Regions from separate parts of the Ligilactobacillus ruminis ATCC 27782 genome, predicted to be linked through region 3. Evidence: predicted binding sites of a transcription regulator. Region 3 holds the regulator's gene; each other region holds the start of a gene.
What was found. Region 3 encodes CtsR, which represses protease genes until heat stress. Its sites were predicted from a motif close to TTGGTCAAAAAAGGTCAAANA; they were not measured.
Positions count from the first base shown of each region.

Region 1 (4,567 bases), 470 kb from region 3:
TTTTTCAAGGAATCGGCAAGGTTGCGCAATTGATTTTGCTCTTTTTCTTTCAATTCGCCGACAGGAATTTGAGTCATTTCCTCAACGATTGCTTCCATGTCCTTATCGGAGACGATCGGAGCATTTTCGTCAGAAACGGAATTTTGTTTCATTTCCGTGAATTTGTTGACCTGATCTCTGTAATAGGCGGCTTTTTCATAGTCTTCCTCTTTAAGAGCCGCCTGTTTGTTGGCTTCGGCGTGTGAAATCTTGTCATCAAGAACTTTTGGATCAGCTGCATGGATCGTCAAATTCTTTTTTGAGCCAGCCTCATCCAATAAATCGATGGCCTTATCGGGCAAGAAACGATCCTGAATATATCGCGATGACAACAAAACGGCAGCGTTAATCGCTTCTTCAGTGTATTTTACATGGTGATAAGCCTCGTATTTAGGTTTGATTCCCTTGAGAATTTCGATGGCCTCAGCAGTTGATGGTTCGTCAACGCGCACCGGCTGAAGTCTTCTGGCTAAAGCAGCGTCTTTTTCGATTGTGCGGTATTCGTTCAGCGTCGTTGCGCCGACGAGTTGAAGTTCACCGCGAGCAAGCGCAGGCTTTAAAACGTTTCCCGCATCCATGCGACCTTCATTGTCGCCTGCACCAACGATTTCGTGAATCTCATCGATAAAAAGAATCGTATTTTGATCACGTTTGAGTTCGCTCATCAACTGCTGCATTCGTTCTTCAAATTGACCGCGATATCCTGTTCCCTGAACAAGCGAAACAACGTCAAGGCGAATAACGCGCTTGTCGAGCAATTTTTGAGGTACGTCACCATCAACGATTTTTTGAGCCAACCCTTCGACAACCGCTGTTTTGCCGACGCCTGCTTCGCCAATCAGAACGGGATTGTTTTTGGTACGGCGATTTAAAATTTCGATGACGCGGGATATTTCCTTGTCGCGGCCGATGACGGGATCGATGCGTCCGTTTCTGGCTTCTTCAGTCAAATCTAAACCGAATTTGCCGAGAATTGTGTTGCCGTTTCCTCCGGATACGTTTTGAGGCGCAGACTGCCGTTGATTTTGACTTGGCTGATTTCTTTGCGATATTGCTTTAAAGAGATCGTCAAGCGAGTTGAAACCAAACGGATCTTGCAATGGCTGGTTTTGCGATCTGGTCGAGCGTTCGCGAAATTCGCCATAACATTCAGAACAAAGGTCAATTGCTATTTGATGACCGTTGATGCTTGTTGTTAAATGAATTGTTGCTGGATTCTTACGACAGTTTTGACATAGCAAATGTTTCACGACCTTTCATAATAATACAAAGTGTTTTGACCAACTTTGACCTTTTTTTATATTTCCAATTATACTATGGTAATTTTAAATCGCAAGCAAAATGATTCGAATATGTTATAATATGTTGAAATCAACATGAACGGAGGATCTTCATGGTCAGAGATTATGAAAAGCTTTTGAGCGACTTGCATGATGGCAAAATTGAAACGTTTGAAGTTACAAAGGAAGAGTTTATGGATTTTCAAAAAGTTTTTATGGAATCGAACTTCAGAAAAAAAGTAATTGGCAAGGCCAAGCGGGGTGGGGGAGCGATTTATCACTATGACAAAGGTGATGAATTCTGAGAATTGGTTAAAAAAATAAATTAGTCTTAATGATACCAACAAAAACTTGTCTAACTTTTAAAAACATGATATCATGTAGCATGTAGGGGCAGTATGTTCTTGTTGGCTTTTTATTAGCATTAATGAAAACGGTATTATGAACGACAACATTGTTTTTCATTCGTTTTCACAAGACGTATGGCCCGACCTTCATTTTATAATTCAAAGGAGCATGATCCACAATGGAAAAGAAAGATTTTCACGTAATCGCAGAAACAGGTATTCACGCACGCCCAGCTACGCTTTTGGTGCAAGCTGCAAGCAAGTTCAACTCTGACATTACTTTGGAATATCAAGGCAAGTCAGTTAACTTGAAGTCAATTATGGGTGTTATGTCATTAGGCGTTGGTCAAAACGCTGACATCACGATTTCTGCAGAAGGCGGTGACGAAGCAGAGGCAATTGCTGCTATTGCTGATACAATGTCTAAGGAAGGACTTGCTGAATAATGACGAAAATGTTAAAAGGGATTGCAGCTAGTGATGGGATTGCAGCTGCTAAGGCTTATATGCTTGTACAACCCGATTTATCATTTTCTGAAACAAGCATTGACGATCCTGAAGCTGAAATTAAGCGTTTAGACGATGCGGTTGAAGCATCTAAGAGTGAACTTGAACTTATCAAGCAGAAAGCAACGGAAAACCTTGGCGAAGAAGAAGCAAAAGTTTTTGAGGCCCATTTGATGATTTTGGCCGATCCTGAGTTGCTTGGTCAGATCAAAGATAAGATCAAGAATGACAAAGTTAATGCCGAAGCAGCTTTAAAGAGCGTAACCGACATGTTTATCGAAATGTTCGAAGCTATGACCGACAATGCTTACATGCAAGAGCGCGCAGGCGACATTCGTGACGTCACAAAGCGCATTATGAGTCATTTGCTTGGCGTTACTTTACCCAATCCTGCGCTTATTCAAGAAGAAGTCGTAATCGTTGCTCATGATTTGACGCCTTCCGATACGGCTCAGCTTGATCGTAACTATGTCAAAGGGTTCATTACTGATATCGGTGGACGTACTTCTCACTCGGCAATCATGTCGCGTACGCTTGAAATTCCTGCCGTGGTTGGTTCAGGATCTGCGACGACTGACATTCAGGAAGGCGAAATGGTCATCATCGATGGTATCAATGGTGATGCGTTGGTTGATCCAACGGATGCCGAACTTGCTGATTATAAGCAAAAGGCAGCTGAGTTTGCCGCACAAAAGGAAGAGTGGGCTCGTCTTAAGGATGCCAAGTCTGTTTCTGCAGATGGCAAGGAAGTTTTGCTTGGCGCAAACATCGGTACACCTGATGACGTTTTGGGTGCAAACGATAATGGCGCTGAAGCTGTTGGTTTGTTCCGTTCGGAATTCCTTTATATGAATTCAAATGAGCTTCCTACAGAAGATGAACAATACGAGGCTTACAAGGCAGCTCTTGAAGGCATGAGCGGCAAGCAAGTCGTTGTTCGTACGATGGATATCGGTGGTGATAAAGAGCTTCCTTATCTTCCGCTTCCTGAAGAACAAAATCCGTTCTTGGGCTATCGTGCTATTCGTATCTGTCTTAACCGTCAGGATATTTTCCGTACTCAGCTTCGTGCATTGCTTCGTGCATCCAAGTACGGACGTTTGGCAATCATGTTCCCAATGATTGCAACCGTACAAGAATTCAAGGATGCCAAGGCAATTTTTGAAGAAGAAAAGGCAAACCTTGTTGCTTCCGGAGTGGAAGTTTCTGATGACATCCAAGTTGGGATGATGATGGAAATTCCTGCAGCTGCAATGATTGCGGACAAATTGGCTAAGTACGCTGATTTCTTCAGTATTGGAACGAATGACTTGATCCAATATTCAATGGCAGCTGATCGTGGTAACGAACGAGTTTCTTATCTCTATCAACCATACAACCCGTCAATTTTGCGCTTGATTAAGAACATTATTGATGCTTCTCATAAAGAAGGCAAATGGACAGGTATGTGCGGTGAAATGGCCGGAGATCAAATCGCTGTTCCATTGTTGCTTGGTTTAGGCTTGGATGAATTCTCAATGAGCGCAACTTCAATTTTGAAGACGCGCAGTTTGATTAAGAAACTTGATTCCAAAGAGATGAAAGAATTAGCGGACAAAGCAGTTTCTGATTGTGAAACCGTTGATGAAGTCGTTTCCTTGGTAAAAGAATTTACTAAGTAAAGGTATTTTTTAAGGCTGGGATTTTACCCAGTCTTTTTTGTTTGGAAATCAAGCGTGTTTTTTAAGATTTTATACTGATTTCACGACTTGCCGCGGTGAATGATTGCAATTGGCAATCTAAAAACATATAATAAAAAATGACTAACTGAGAGTAGCAAGGGAGGAACTTACGTGAATATCGGGATATTTACGGATACCTTTTATCCGCAAGTTAGCGGTGTTGGAACATCGATTGCAACGCTTCGAAATCAGCTTGAGCGTATGGGGCACACTGTTTATATTTTTACGACAACCGATCCTAAAATCGAAAAAAAAATTTATGAAAGAAACACGTTTCGTTTTACGAGCATTCCATTTGTTTCTTTTACCGATCGGAGAATTGCAGTTCGCGGATTGTTTCAGGCATATGAGGTCGCAAAAGAATTAAATTTGGATATTATTCATACCCAGACTGAATTCTCAATGGGGCTGATCGGAAAATTTGTTGCCAAGAACTTAAAAATCCCTTGTCTTCATACGTACCATACAATGTATGAAGATTACCTTCATTACGTAGCGAAGGGAAAGATTTTGAAACCATCACACGTGAAAGTCATGACGAAATCGTTTTGTTCTAATATGAGCGGCATCGTTGCTCCCAGCGAAAGAGTTTTAAACACCTTGCGCGGATATGGAGTTTCGGAACCGATCAGCATAATTCCGACCGGGGTCGATTTGACCAGGTTTGAAAAAGG
Region 1 is NC_015975.1:747,736-752,302, forward strand. Features, by position in the region: gene LRC_RS03705 (ATP-dependent Clp protease ATP-binding subunit) at 1-1,280, opposite strand, end outside; gene LRC_RS03710 (hypothetical protein) at 1,433-1,624, shown strand; gene LRC_RS03715 (phosphocarrier protein HPr) at 1,846-2,112, shown strand; gene ptsP (phosphoenolpyruvate--protein phosphotransferase) at 2,112-3,833, shown strand; gene LRC_RS03725 (glycosyltransferase family 4 protein) at 4,005-4,567, shown strand, end outside.
Region 1: the regulator CtsR is predicted to act here: its motif matches at 1,313-1,333, upstream of LRC_RS03705 (ATP-dependent Clp protease ATP-binding subunit).

Region 2 (4,567 bases), 810 kb from region 3:
TATAGATAACAAATTTCAATGGAAGGAAAGAATACGATGATAAAACGTTCAACGTGCAGAAATTGTTATTTAAATAAAGGCGGAATCATTTGTCAGATAAAGGTCTGTTGCAGAAATCATCCTGCAGAAGAAACTTTTAAATGACCCGTGTTTCCGTTTTGCATTGCGGAAAGCACGGGTCTTTTTTTAATCATATAAGGGGTTTTTACTATGAATGATAAGAAAAAAAAACTATTTGCGGCATCAATAATGCTATTGATCGGGGCGGGACTTGCCGGATGTGCAAAATCAAGCGATGATGCGAGTCAAAAGCAGGTTTTGAAGCTTTCTGCAAGCGCTCCGCTTGATACGATCGATATTTCAAAAGCAACCGGATACGGACAAACAGGCAATATCTTTGAAAGTTTTTACCGTTTGGGAAAGGACGGGAAAGCAACTCCGGGATTGGCGAAATCCGGCAAAGTTTCAAAGGACGGACTGACATGGACTTTTAAACTCAGGAATGCCAAATGGAGCAATGGTGACAAGATTACGGCTGACGATTTCGTCTATTCTTGGAGGAGGTCGATCGATCCGAAAACCGAATCTCCGTACGCATATTTGTTTTCAGGCGTCAAAAATGCTGATGAAATTGCGGCCGGAAAGTTGAGCACCGACAAGCTCGGCATCAAAGCGCTTGACAAAAATACCGTTCAGGTTGAGCTTGACAAGCCGATTGCCTATTTCAAAGTTCTGCTCGCTTATCCGCTTTTTGGACCGCAAAATCAAAAGTTCATTGAAAAATACGGCAAAAAATATGCAACGCGTTCAAAATATATGGTATATTCCGGTCCCTTCAAAATGACGGACTGGAACGGAACTTCCGACAAGTGGAATTTTGTCAAAAATGATCAATATTGGGACAGGGGTTCGGTCAAACTCAAAAAGATAACCTATAAGGTCGTCGGAAACACAAATACGGGCTATCAGCTTTATTCGCAAGATAAGTTAGATATGACGCCGCTTTCGAACCAGCAAGTCAAAAGTTTGAAGAATAATCCGGAATTTAAGCAATATCCTTATTCATACGTTTCATATCTTTCATATAACTTTCAAGCCAAAGATCCAACGGTCAAAAAGGCGCTTAATAACAGGAACGTTCGTTTGGGACTCTCGCTTGCGCTTGATCGAAAAGTTTTGATCAATAAAGTTTTCGGCGATGGTTCCAGCCTTCCGACGGGGTTTGTTGCAAGAGATCTGGCGCATGATCCCAAAAACGGGGATGATTTTGCAAAAGAGCAGGCAGTTTCCGGCACCGTAAGCCACAATGAGGAAAAAGCCAGAAAATATTTTGAAAAAGGCATGAAAGAAATCGGTGCAAGCAAGCTGACGATGACGATTTTGGCCGCAAACGACAATGCCAATAGCGGTCCGTTGACTCAGTACCTGCAGTCTCAATATACGAAGGTGCTTCCGGGAATCAAAATCAATTTGGCCTCAATTCCTGGAAAAAGTGCTTTGGACAGAGCCCAAAGAGGCGATTATGATATTTACGTTTCTGGTTGGGGCGGAGACTTCAATGATCCGATTACGTTCTTGCAGATTCCTCTGACTGGTACTTCATACAATTATGGCAAGTATTCGAATCCGCAATATGATGCTTTGATTAAAAAAGCAGAGGGTGAAGATGCAAATAACGAAGAAAAGCGTTGGCAGGATCTGGTGTCAGCAGCCAGAATTTTCAATGCCGATCAGGGGGTGACGCCAATTTACCAACAGACGACGGCATATATGCAAAAAAAGAGCGTCAAAGGCATCATTCACAATACGGCCGGAACCCAGTGGAATTACAAGTACGCATATATCAAATAAGTTTTTCACGAGGCTTTGAAAAAACTATGCTTCAAATTGAAAAACCGGATGATTTGCAATTAATTGCAAATCTTATCCGGTTTTTTCGTATGCATTACAATTTTCTTTCTATGATGGAAATAAGCCAGAAAGTCTGATTTTATTTTCATGTATCAAAACGTCCCAAATAGGCCATTGTATGTAACCGAGGATTGCCATTTACGGGCAAATCTTAAAAAACGGCATTTTGCCCGTAAGCCATCTTGACGTATTGATTGAGCAGGCGATGCACAGTGCTGCATTTGACAAAAAATTCAGAGCGTTGATACTTCAGCATCTGCGCAATTTTTAAGGAAAGGTTAAAGTTTGACCTTTTTTGACCAATTTGAAACAAAAGTACCCCCATTTTGGATGAAACGTTGTAAAATTGATTTGTAAGAAAATTTGATCGGAGGGCTTTTTATGAGTGAAGAACCAAAATTTACTTCAGCGGTGCAAGACGCGCTTGCCGAGGCACAAAAAATTGCGGTTGCAAGGCATCATCAAGCAATCGAAATTCCGCATCTATTCAAATTTTTAGTTCAACCTGGCGAACTTGCAGCCGATATCTACAAAAAGGCTGGTATTGACATAGTTTCGTTTGAAAAGAAAATGGACGATGAACTTGACAGAATCGCTGTCGTCGAAGGAACGAATGCATATGGTCAAAGTCTTTCGCAGAATATGTACAAATTGATGCAGGATGCGGAGATGATTCGAGCCGAATTTTCGGATGAGTATGTTGCAATCGACACGTTGCTCCTTGCTTTGATGAAACAAAAGTATAATCCGTTGAGCGAATATCTGACCGCTCATGGTGCAGATGAGAAAAAACTGAAGAAAGTCGTTGAAGAAATGCGTGGTGGTGAAAAAGTGACGTCAAAAAATCAAGAAGAACAATACAAGGCGCTTGAAAAATACGGCGTTGACCTTGTCAAAAAGGTTCGTTCCGGCAAACAGGATCCGATTATCGGGCGCGATGAAGAAATTCGCGACGTGATCAGAATCTTGTCGCGCAAAACGAAGAATAATCCTGTTTTGATCGGTGAACCCGGTGTCGGCAAAACCGCCATTGTTGAAGGTCTTGCACAAAGGATCGTGAAAAAAGACGTTCCGGACAACCTGAAAGACAAGACGATTTTTTCGCTTGACATGGGCTCTTTGATTGCAGGGGCCAAGTACCGCGGCGAATTTGAAGAACGATTGAAGGCAGTCTTAAAAGAAGTAACCAAAAGCGAAGGTCGAATCATCTTGTTCATCGATGAGATTCACAACATCGTTGGTGCCGGAAAAACTGAAGGAAGCATGGATGCCGGCAACCTGCTGAAACCGATGCTTGCGCGAGGAGAACTGCATTTGATCGGAGCAACCACGCTTGACGAATACCGTGAGTACATGGAAAAAGACAAGGCTTTGGAAAGACGTTTCCAAAAAGTTCTGGTTAAAGAACCGGACGTTGAAGACACGATCACGATTTTGCGCGGGTTGAAGGAACGCTATGAGATTCACCATGGCGTAAGGATTCACGACAATGCCCTCGTGGCTGCGGCTACTCTTTCAAATCGTTACGTTACCGACCGTTTTCTTCCTGACAAGGCAATTGATCTGATCGATGAGGCATGCGCCGAAATCAGAGTCGAAATGAACTCGATGCCGACTGAACTTGATCAGGTCACGCGTCAGCTGATGAGACAAGAAGTCGAAGAAGCCGCTTTGAAAAAAGAAAACGATCCGGCTTCAAAGAAACGTTTGGCTGAACTTCAAGAAGATCTCGCTGAATCGCGCGAACGGGCAAACAAGCTCAAAATGCGCTGGGAAAGCGAAAAAGAAGACATTCAAAAAGTTTCTGACAAAAAGCAGGAAATCGACAAGGCCAAGCATGATCTGGAAGAAGCAGAAAACAAGTATGATCTGGAAGAAGCAGCTCGTTTGCAGCATGCGGTCATTCCAAAACTTGAAAGCGAACTGGAAGAACTTGAAAATACGAAACGTCCTGAAGATTGGCTCGTCGAAGAGTCCGTCATGGAAAATGAAATTGCGGAAGTCGTCAGCCGCATGACGGGCATCCCGGTTGCCAAACTTGTTCAGGGAGAAAGGCAAAAGCTTTTGCACTTGGCAGATACTTTGCATGAGCGAGTCATCGGACAAGATGAAGCCGTTGATGCCGTTGCCGATGCGGTGCTTCGTTCAAGAGCAGGACTTCAGGATCCTTCCAAACCGCTCGGCTCGTTCATGTTTCTTGGACCTACGGGCGTTGGCAAGACCGAACTTGCCAAAGCGCTCGCAGAAGATTTGTTTGACTCTGAAAAACACATGGTTCGAATCGACATGTCAGAATATATGGAAAAAGCTTCCGTGTCGCGTTTGGTCGGTGCTGCTCCCGGCTATGTCGGCTATGAGGAAGGCGGACAGTTGACGGAAGCCGTTCGGCGCAATCCTTACACGATCGTTTTGTTTGATGAAATTGAAAAGGCTCATCCGGACGTCTTCAATATTTTGCTGCAAGTTCTTGATGACGGACGCTTGACTGACGGTCAAGGTCGGACGGTTGATTTCAAAAATACGATTCTTATCATGACATCAAATCTTGGGTCCGGAATTTTGCTTGACAACGTTCAAGCAGACGGAAAAGTTTCCGATGAGACCAGACAGTCCGTAATGAAACTTGCACAGACGCATTTCAAGCCTGAATTTTTAA
Region 2 is NC_015975.1:1,089,169-1,093,735, reverse strand. Features, by position in the region: gene LRC_RS05495 (peptide ABC transporter substrate-binding protein) at 211-1,851, shown strand; gene clpB (ATP-dependent chaperone ClpB) at 2,293-4,567, shown strand, end outside.
Region 2: the regulator CtsR is predicted to act here: its motif matches at 2,194-2,214, upstream of clpB (ATP-dependent chaperone ClpB).

Region 3 (4,567 bases):
CTGAGAAAAAACTCTGTCTCAAATTGAAAAACCGGATCAGATTTGCAATCATTTGCAAATCTGATCCGGTTTTTCGAATGCATGACGCTTGCTATGATGGAAATAACCCAAAATAGTTTGGCTGTAAATTCGACTGTGAGCTTGACGCGCTGATTTGTCAGACGCTGCATTTGGCAAAAGCTCTGCCGTTTACGGACACATTGATGAAAATTGACGATTTGTCCGTAAATTTGAGTGAGATCTTGGATAAATAAGTTGAGCAGCACTGCGACTTGCTATTTGGCAGTCTGTTTTTTAACGGCTGCTTTTTTTTCGCTGTCTTCTTTAGGCGTATTGACCGTCAAAGTAATTTTGCCCTTTTTGGCACCAATCGTGACCGTGTCTCCGATCTGAATCTTTCCTTGAAGCAATGCGTCACTCAAAAGATCCTCAACTTCGGTCTGCAACGCCCGTCTGATCGGTCGAGCACCATATTCGGGATCAAAGCCGGCTTTTGCGACGACTTCGATTGCCGCAGGAGTAACCTTGAGCTTGACCTTTTGCTCATCAATTCGTTTAATGACGTTTTTTGCCATCAACTTGACGATTTGGTGCAGCTCATCTTTTTCGAGTGAATGGAAGATGACGATTTCGTCAATTCTGTTTAAGAATTCAGGCCTGAAATGCTTCTTCAGCGATTCTCTGATTTTGGAAGACATTGCCTCATAATCATTTGAGAGATCGGTTGCACCGAATCCGACCGATTTTTCGTCACGTAATGCCGTTGCGCCAAGGTTAGACGTCATAATAATGATCGTGTTCCTGAAATTGACCTTTCGTCCTTTTGAATCCGTCAAATAGCCGTCATCCAACACTTGAAGCAAGATGTTGAAAACATCCGGATGGGCTTTTTCGACTTCATCAAGCAAAACGACCGAATAAGGCTTGTTGCGGACCTTTTCCGTCAGCTGTCCGCCTTCATCGTACCCGACGTATCCCGGAGGAGCCCCGATCAAACGACTGGTTGAATATTTCTCCATATATTCGCTCATATCGATTCTGATCATGGCGTCTTCCGAACCAAACATTGCTTCTGCCAAAGCCTTGGCAAGCTCGGTCTTTCCGACGCCTGTTGGTCCAAGAAACATGAATGACCCGATTGGGCGAGTCGGATCAGACAAACCGCTTCTTGCACGTCTGATTGCTTTCGACACGGCCTTGATAGCTTCATCTTGACCGACAACGCGCTTATGCAGAATTTTTTCCAAATTGATCAAACGTTCGCTTTCTGTTTTTGTCAGCTGCGTAACGGGCACTCCCGTCCACTCGGAAACGACCGTCGCAACGTCTTCTGCTGAAACAATTCCGGCGTACTCCTTCTTTTCGTCTTTTTTGCGCTTGGCTTCTTCGATTTTGGCAATCTTTTCTTTTGTCTTCAACGCCTGGTTGCGCAATTTTGCCGCCTCTTCAAATTTTTCGTCAAGCAATGCCTGCTCTTGTTTCTTGGCGATTTCGGACAATTCTTTGTTCAAATCCAGCAGCTTGACGTTTTTTCCTGCTTTAACGATTCGCAAACGTGCTGCCGCCTCATCCATCAAATCAATTGCCTTATCGGGCAAAAAGCGTTTCGTAATATAGCGACTGCTTAAGTGTACGGCTTCTTCCAAGGCCTCATCCGAAATTTTTACCTTATGGTGTTCTTCGTAGCGCGGACGAACTCCTTTCAAAATTTCCAATGCCGCCTCTTGGCTCGGTTCTTCAACGACAACGGTCGCAAAACGCCGTTCCAAGGCAGGATCTGATTCAACATACTTTTGATATTCATCAAGCGTCGTCGCTCCGATGACCTGCACTTCTCCTCTTGCAAGCGCAGGCTTTAAAATATTGGATGCGTCGATTGCTCCCTCAGCACCACCCGCACCAATGAGCGTGTGCATCTCATCAATAAATAAAATGACGTTTCCATCGTTGTAAACTTCTTCGAGAATCTTTTTCAAGCGATCTTCGAATTCGCCGCGATATTTAGTGCCGGCAACAAGCGATCCCATATCAAGCATCATCAAACGATCATTAAGCAAGTTTTCGGGAACGCAACCTTCGACGATGGCTTGTGCCAAGCCCTCAACAACCGCCGTTTTGCCAACGCCGGGTTCGCCTAAAAGAACCGGATTGTTTTTTGTCCTGCGACTCAAAATCTGGATAATCCGATTGACTTCTTTTTCGCGTCCGATTACGGGATCAATCATATTTTCAGCAGCCATCTCGGTCATGTCGCGACCAAGCTCGTCCAAGGTCGGCGTTTTTGATTTTCCTTGCTGTTCCTCAGCTTTTTTTGTCACGCGACGCAATTGACTTTGACTGATGCCGAGCTTGCGCAAAAGAATTTGTCGAAGTTTTTTGCAATCCACATGCAGACTGGTTAAAATTCGAGACGAAAGGATGTCCTCATCGCTCAACAATGCTAACAGAAAATGTTCGGTCCCGATTCTGACGGCCCCAGTCAAAAATGCCTGTTTCCTGGTTTCGTCCAAAACGGACTTGGCCTTTGGAGAATACGGCAAATAGTTGCTTGGCGACTGACGCAGCAAATTGCCGTACCCGGCTAAGCGTTCGATTTCTCGACGAACATCGCCTGGCGTCACCATCGCTTGTTTTAAGACCTGACCTGCCACGCCTTTGTCTTCGATCGTCAATGCCAAGAGCAAGTGTTCGGTCCCGATTGCCTGATGTCTGAAATAATTTGCCTGTTCCTGCGCAATCGCCATTACGCGTTTTGCGCTGTCAGTATATAAATCGTCCATGGAATTACCTTCCTTCTTTAGTATTGTCAGTCAGCACACTTCAGCCTGTTGATAACGCTCTTTAAAATACGTGCGCGCACGATATCCTCGATCTCATGGTCGCTGAAGGCCAAAACATTGCGATTAAACGTGCTTAAAATAAGATTTGCTTCTCTTCTGTTCAAAAAATGATTCTCATACAGAGCTTGAACCACCTTGAAAGCATCCGTTTCCGTTATCGATTCTCCGGTATATTCGATTAATTCATTTAAATATTCCGCATCATCGACCAAATCAACTTTCTCAATCCTGATGTATCCTCCGCCTCCGCGCTTGCTTTCAACCAAATAACCATTTTGAACCGTAAAACGCGTTTTGATTACATAGTTGATTTGTGACGGAACGCAGTCAAATTGCTGAGCTATTTCCGAACGCTTAATTTCAATTGAAGGCGACTCTTTTAAGATGCTTTTCAAATATTGCTCAATTATATCAGAAATATTCCGATTCTGCATATTCTACCACCTTTCTTCGCGTTTTGACTATGTTTGACTATTATTATAGACGCGTCAGGTGTCATTTTGCAATCAATATCCCTCGTTAGTCGCATGAAAACACGTTTTGATCTCGCAATTGCAGGCATTTTTCAACCTGTGATAACTACAATTAATTATAGTCTTTTCGGACCATTTTTGCACCATGATTTATAATGCGAGACGAGCAGCAATCAATCTCAACTATTGAAAAATACAGGGCTTCTACAAAATTAAGAAACAAAAAAATTTCTTTGTCTGAACCATGGGTATGCTGGTGAATCAAACAAGCTTATAATTAAAAATCCAGGATGCGATTTATATAATCTTTGCATCCTGGACACTATCGCAACAATCGTTGTTGCAAACCGTTTTACTCAAATCGGGAAAACAGGATTTGAACCTGCGACCCCCACGTCCCGAACGTGGTGCTCTACCAAGCTGAGCTATTTCCCGGTAACCATAATCTATTATAGTATTTTAAAACTGATTTTGCACTATATTTATCGCAAAATATTAAAAAAATAGAACACTCGCAATCAATCAGTTTAATGATCGATTACAAAAAAAGGTCGGCATAAATCCAGCCACGATCTATTTAAATCGGGAAAACAGGATTCGAACCTGCGACCCCCTGGTCCCAAACCAGGTGCTCTACCAAACTGAGCTATTTCCCGATAACCGGTCAATCAAATTATGACCACTAAAAAATGCACCCAGTAGGAGTCGAACCTACAACCTTCTGATTCGTAGTCAGACACTCTATCCAGTTGCGCTATGGGTGCATATCAATATATTAAATTATATAATGCCGAGGACCGGGATCGAACCGGTACGGTAATCACTTACCGCAGGATTTTAAGTCCTGTGCGTCTGCCAATTCCGCCACCCCGGCATATTCTTTGATGAACTGGCATAAGCGGAAGACGGGATTCGAACCCGCGACCCCCACCATGGCAAGGTGATGTTCTACCACTGAACTACTTCCGCATTCTGGTGCCGACTAGAGGATTCGAACCTCCGACCCTCTGATTACAAATCAGATGCTCTGCCAGCTGAGCTAAGTCGGCATAATAAATAAAATGGTGCGGGTGAAGGGACTTGAACCCCCACGTCAAAAGACACTAGAACCTAAATCTAGCGCGTCTGCCAATTCCGCCACACCCGCAAAACCGACTATGAGTCGTGACAGGCTCGAACTGTCGACCCTCTGATTAAAAGTCAGATGCTCTACCGACTGAGCTAACGACTCATAAATGGAGGATACAGGGCTCG
Region 3 is NC_015975.1:279,465-284,031, reverse strand. Features, by position in the region: gene LRC_RS01385 (ATP-dependent Clp protease ATP-binding subunit) at 276-2,780, opposite strand; gene LRC_RS01380 (CtsR family transcriptional regulator) at 2,807-3,274, opposite strand; tRNA gene LRC_RS01375 (tRNA-Pro) at 3,675-3,748, opposite strand; tRNA gene LRC_RS01370 (tRNA-Pro) at 3,896-3,969, opposite strand; tRNA gene LRC_RS01365 (tRNA-Arg) at 4,004-4,077, opposite strand; tRNA gene LRC_RS01360 (tRNA-Leu) at 4,102-4,187, opposite strand; tRNA gene LRC_RS01355 (tRNA-Gly) at 4,211-4,282, opposite strand; tRNA gene LRC_RS01350 (tRNA-Thr) at 4,287-4,362, opposite strand; tRNA gene LRC_RS01345 (tRNA-Leu) at 4,376-4,460, opposite strand; tRNA gene LRC_RS01340 (tRNA-Lys) at 4,472-4,544, opposite strand; tRNA gene LRC_RS01335 (tRNA-Val) at 4,550-4,567, opposite strand, start outside.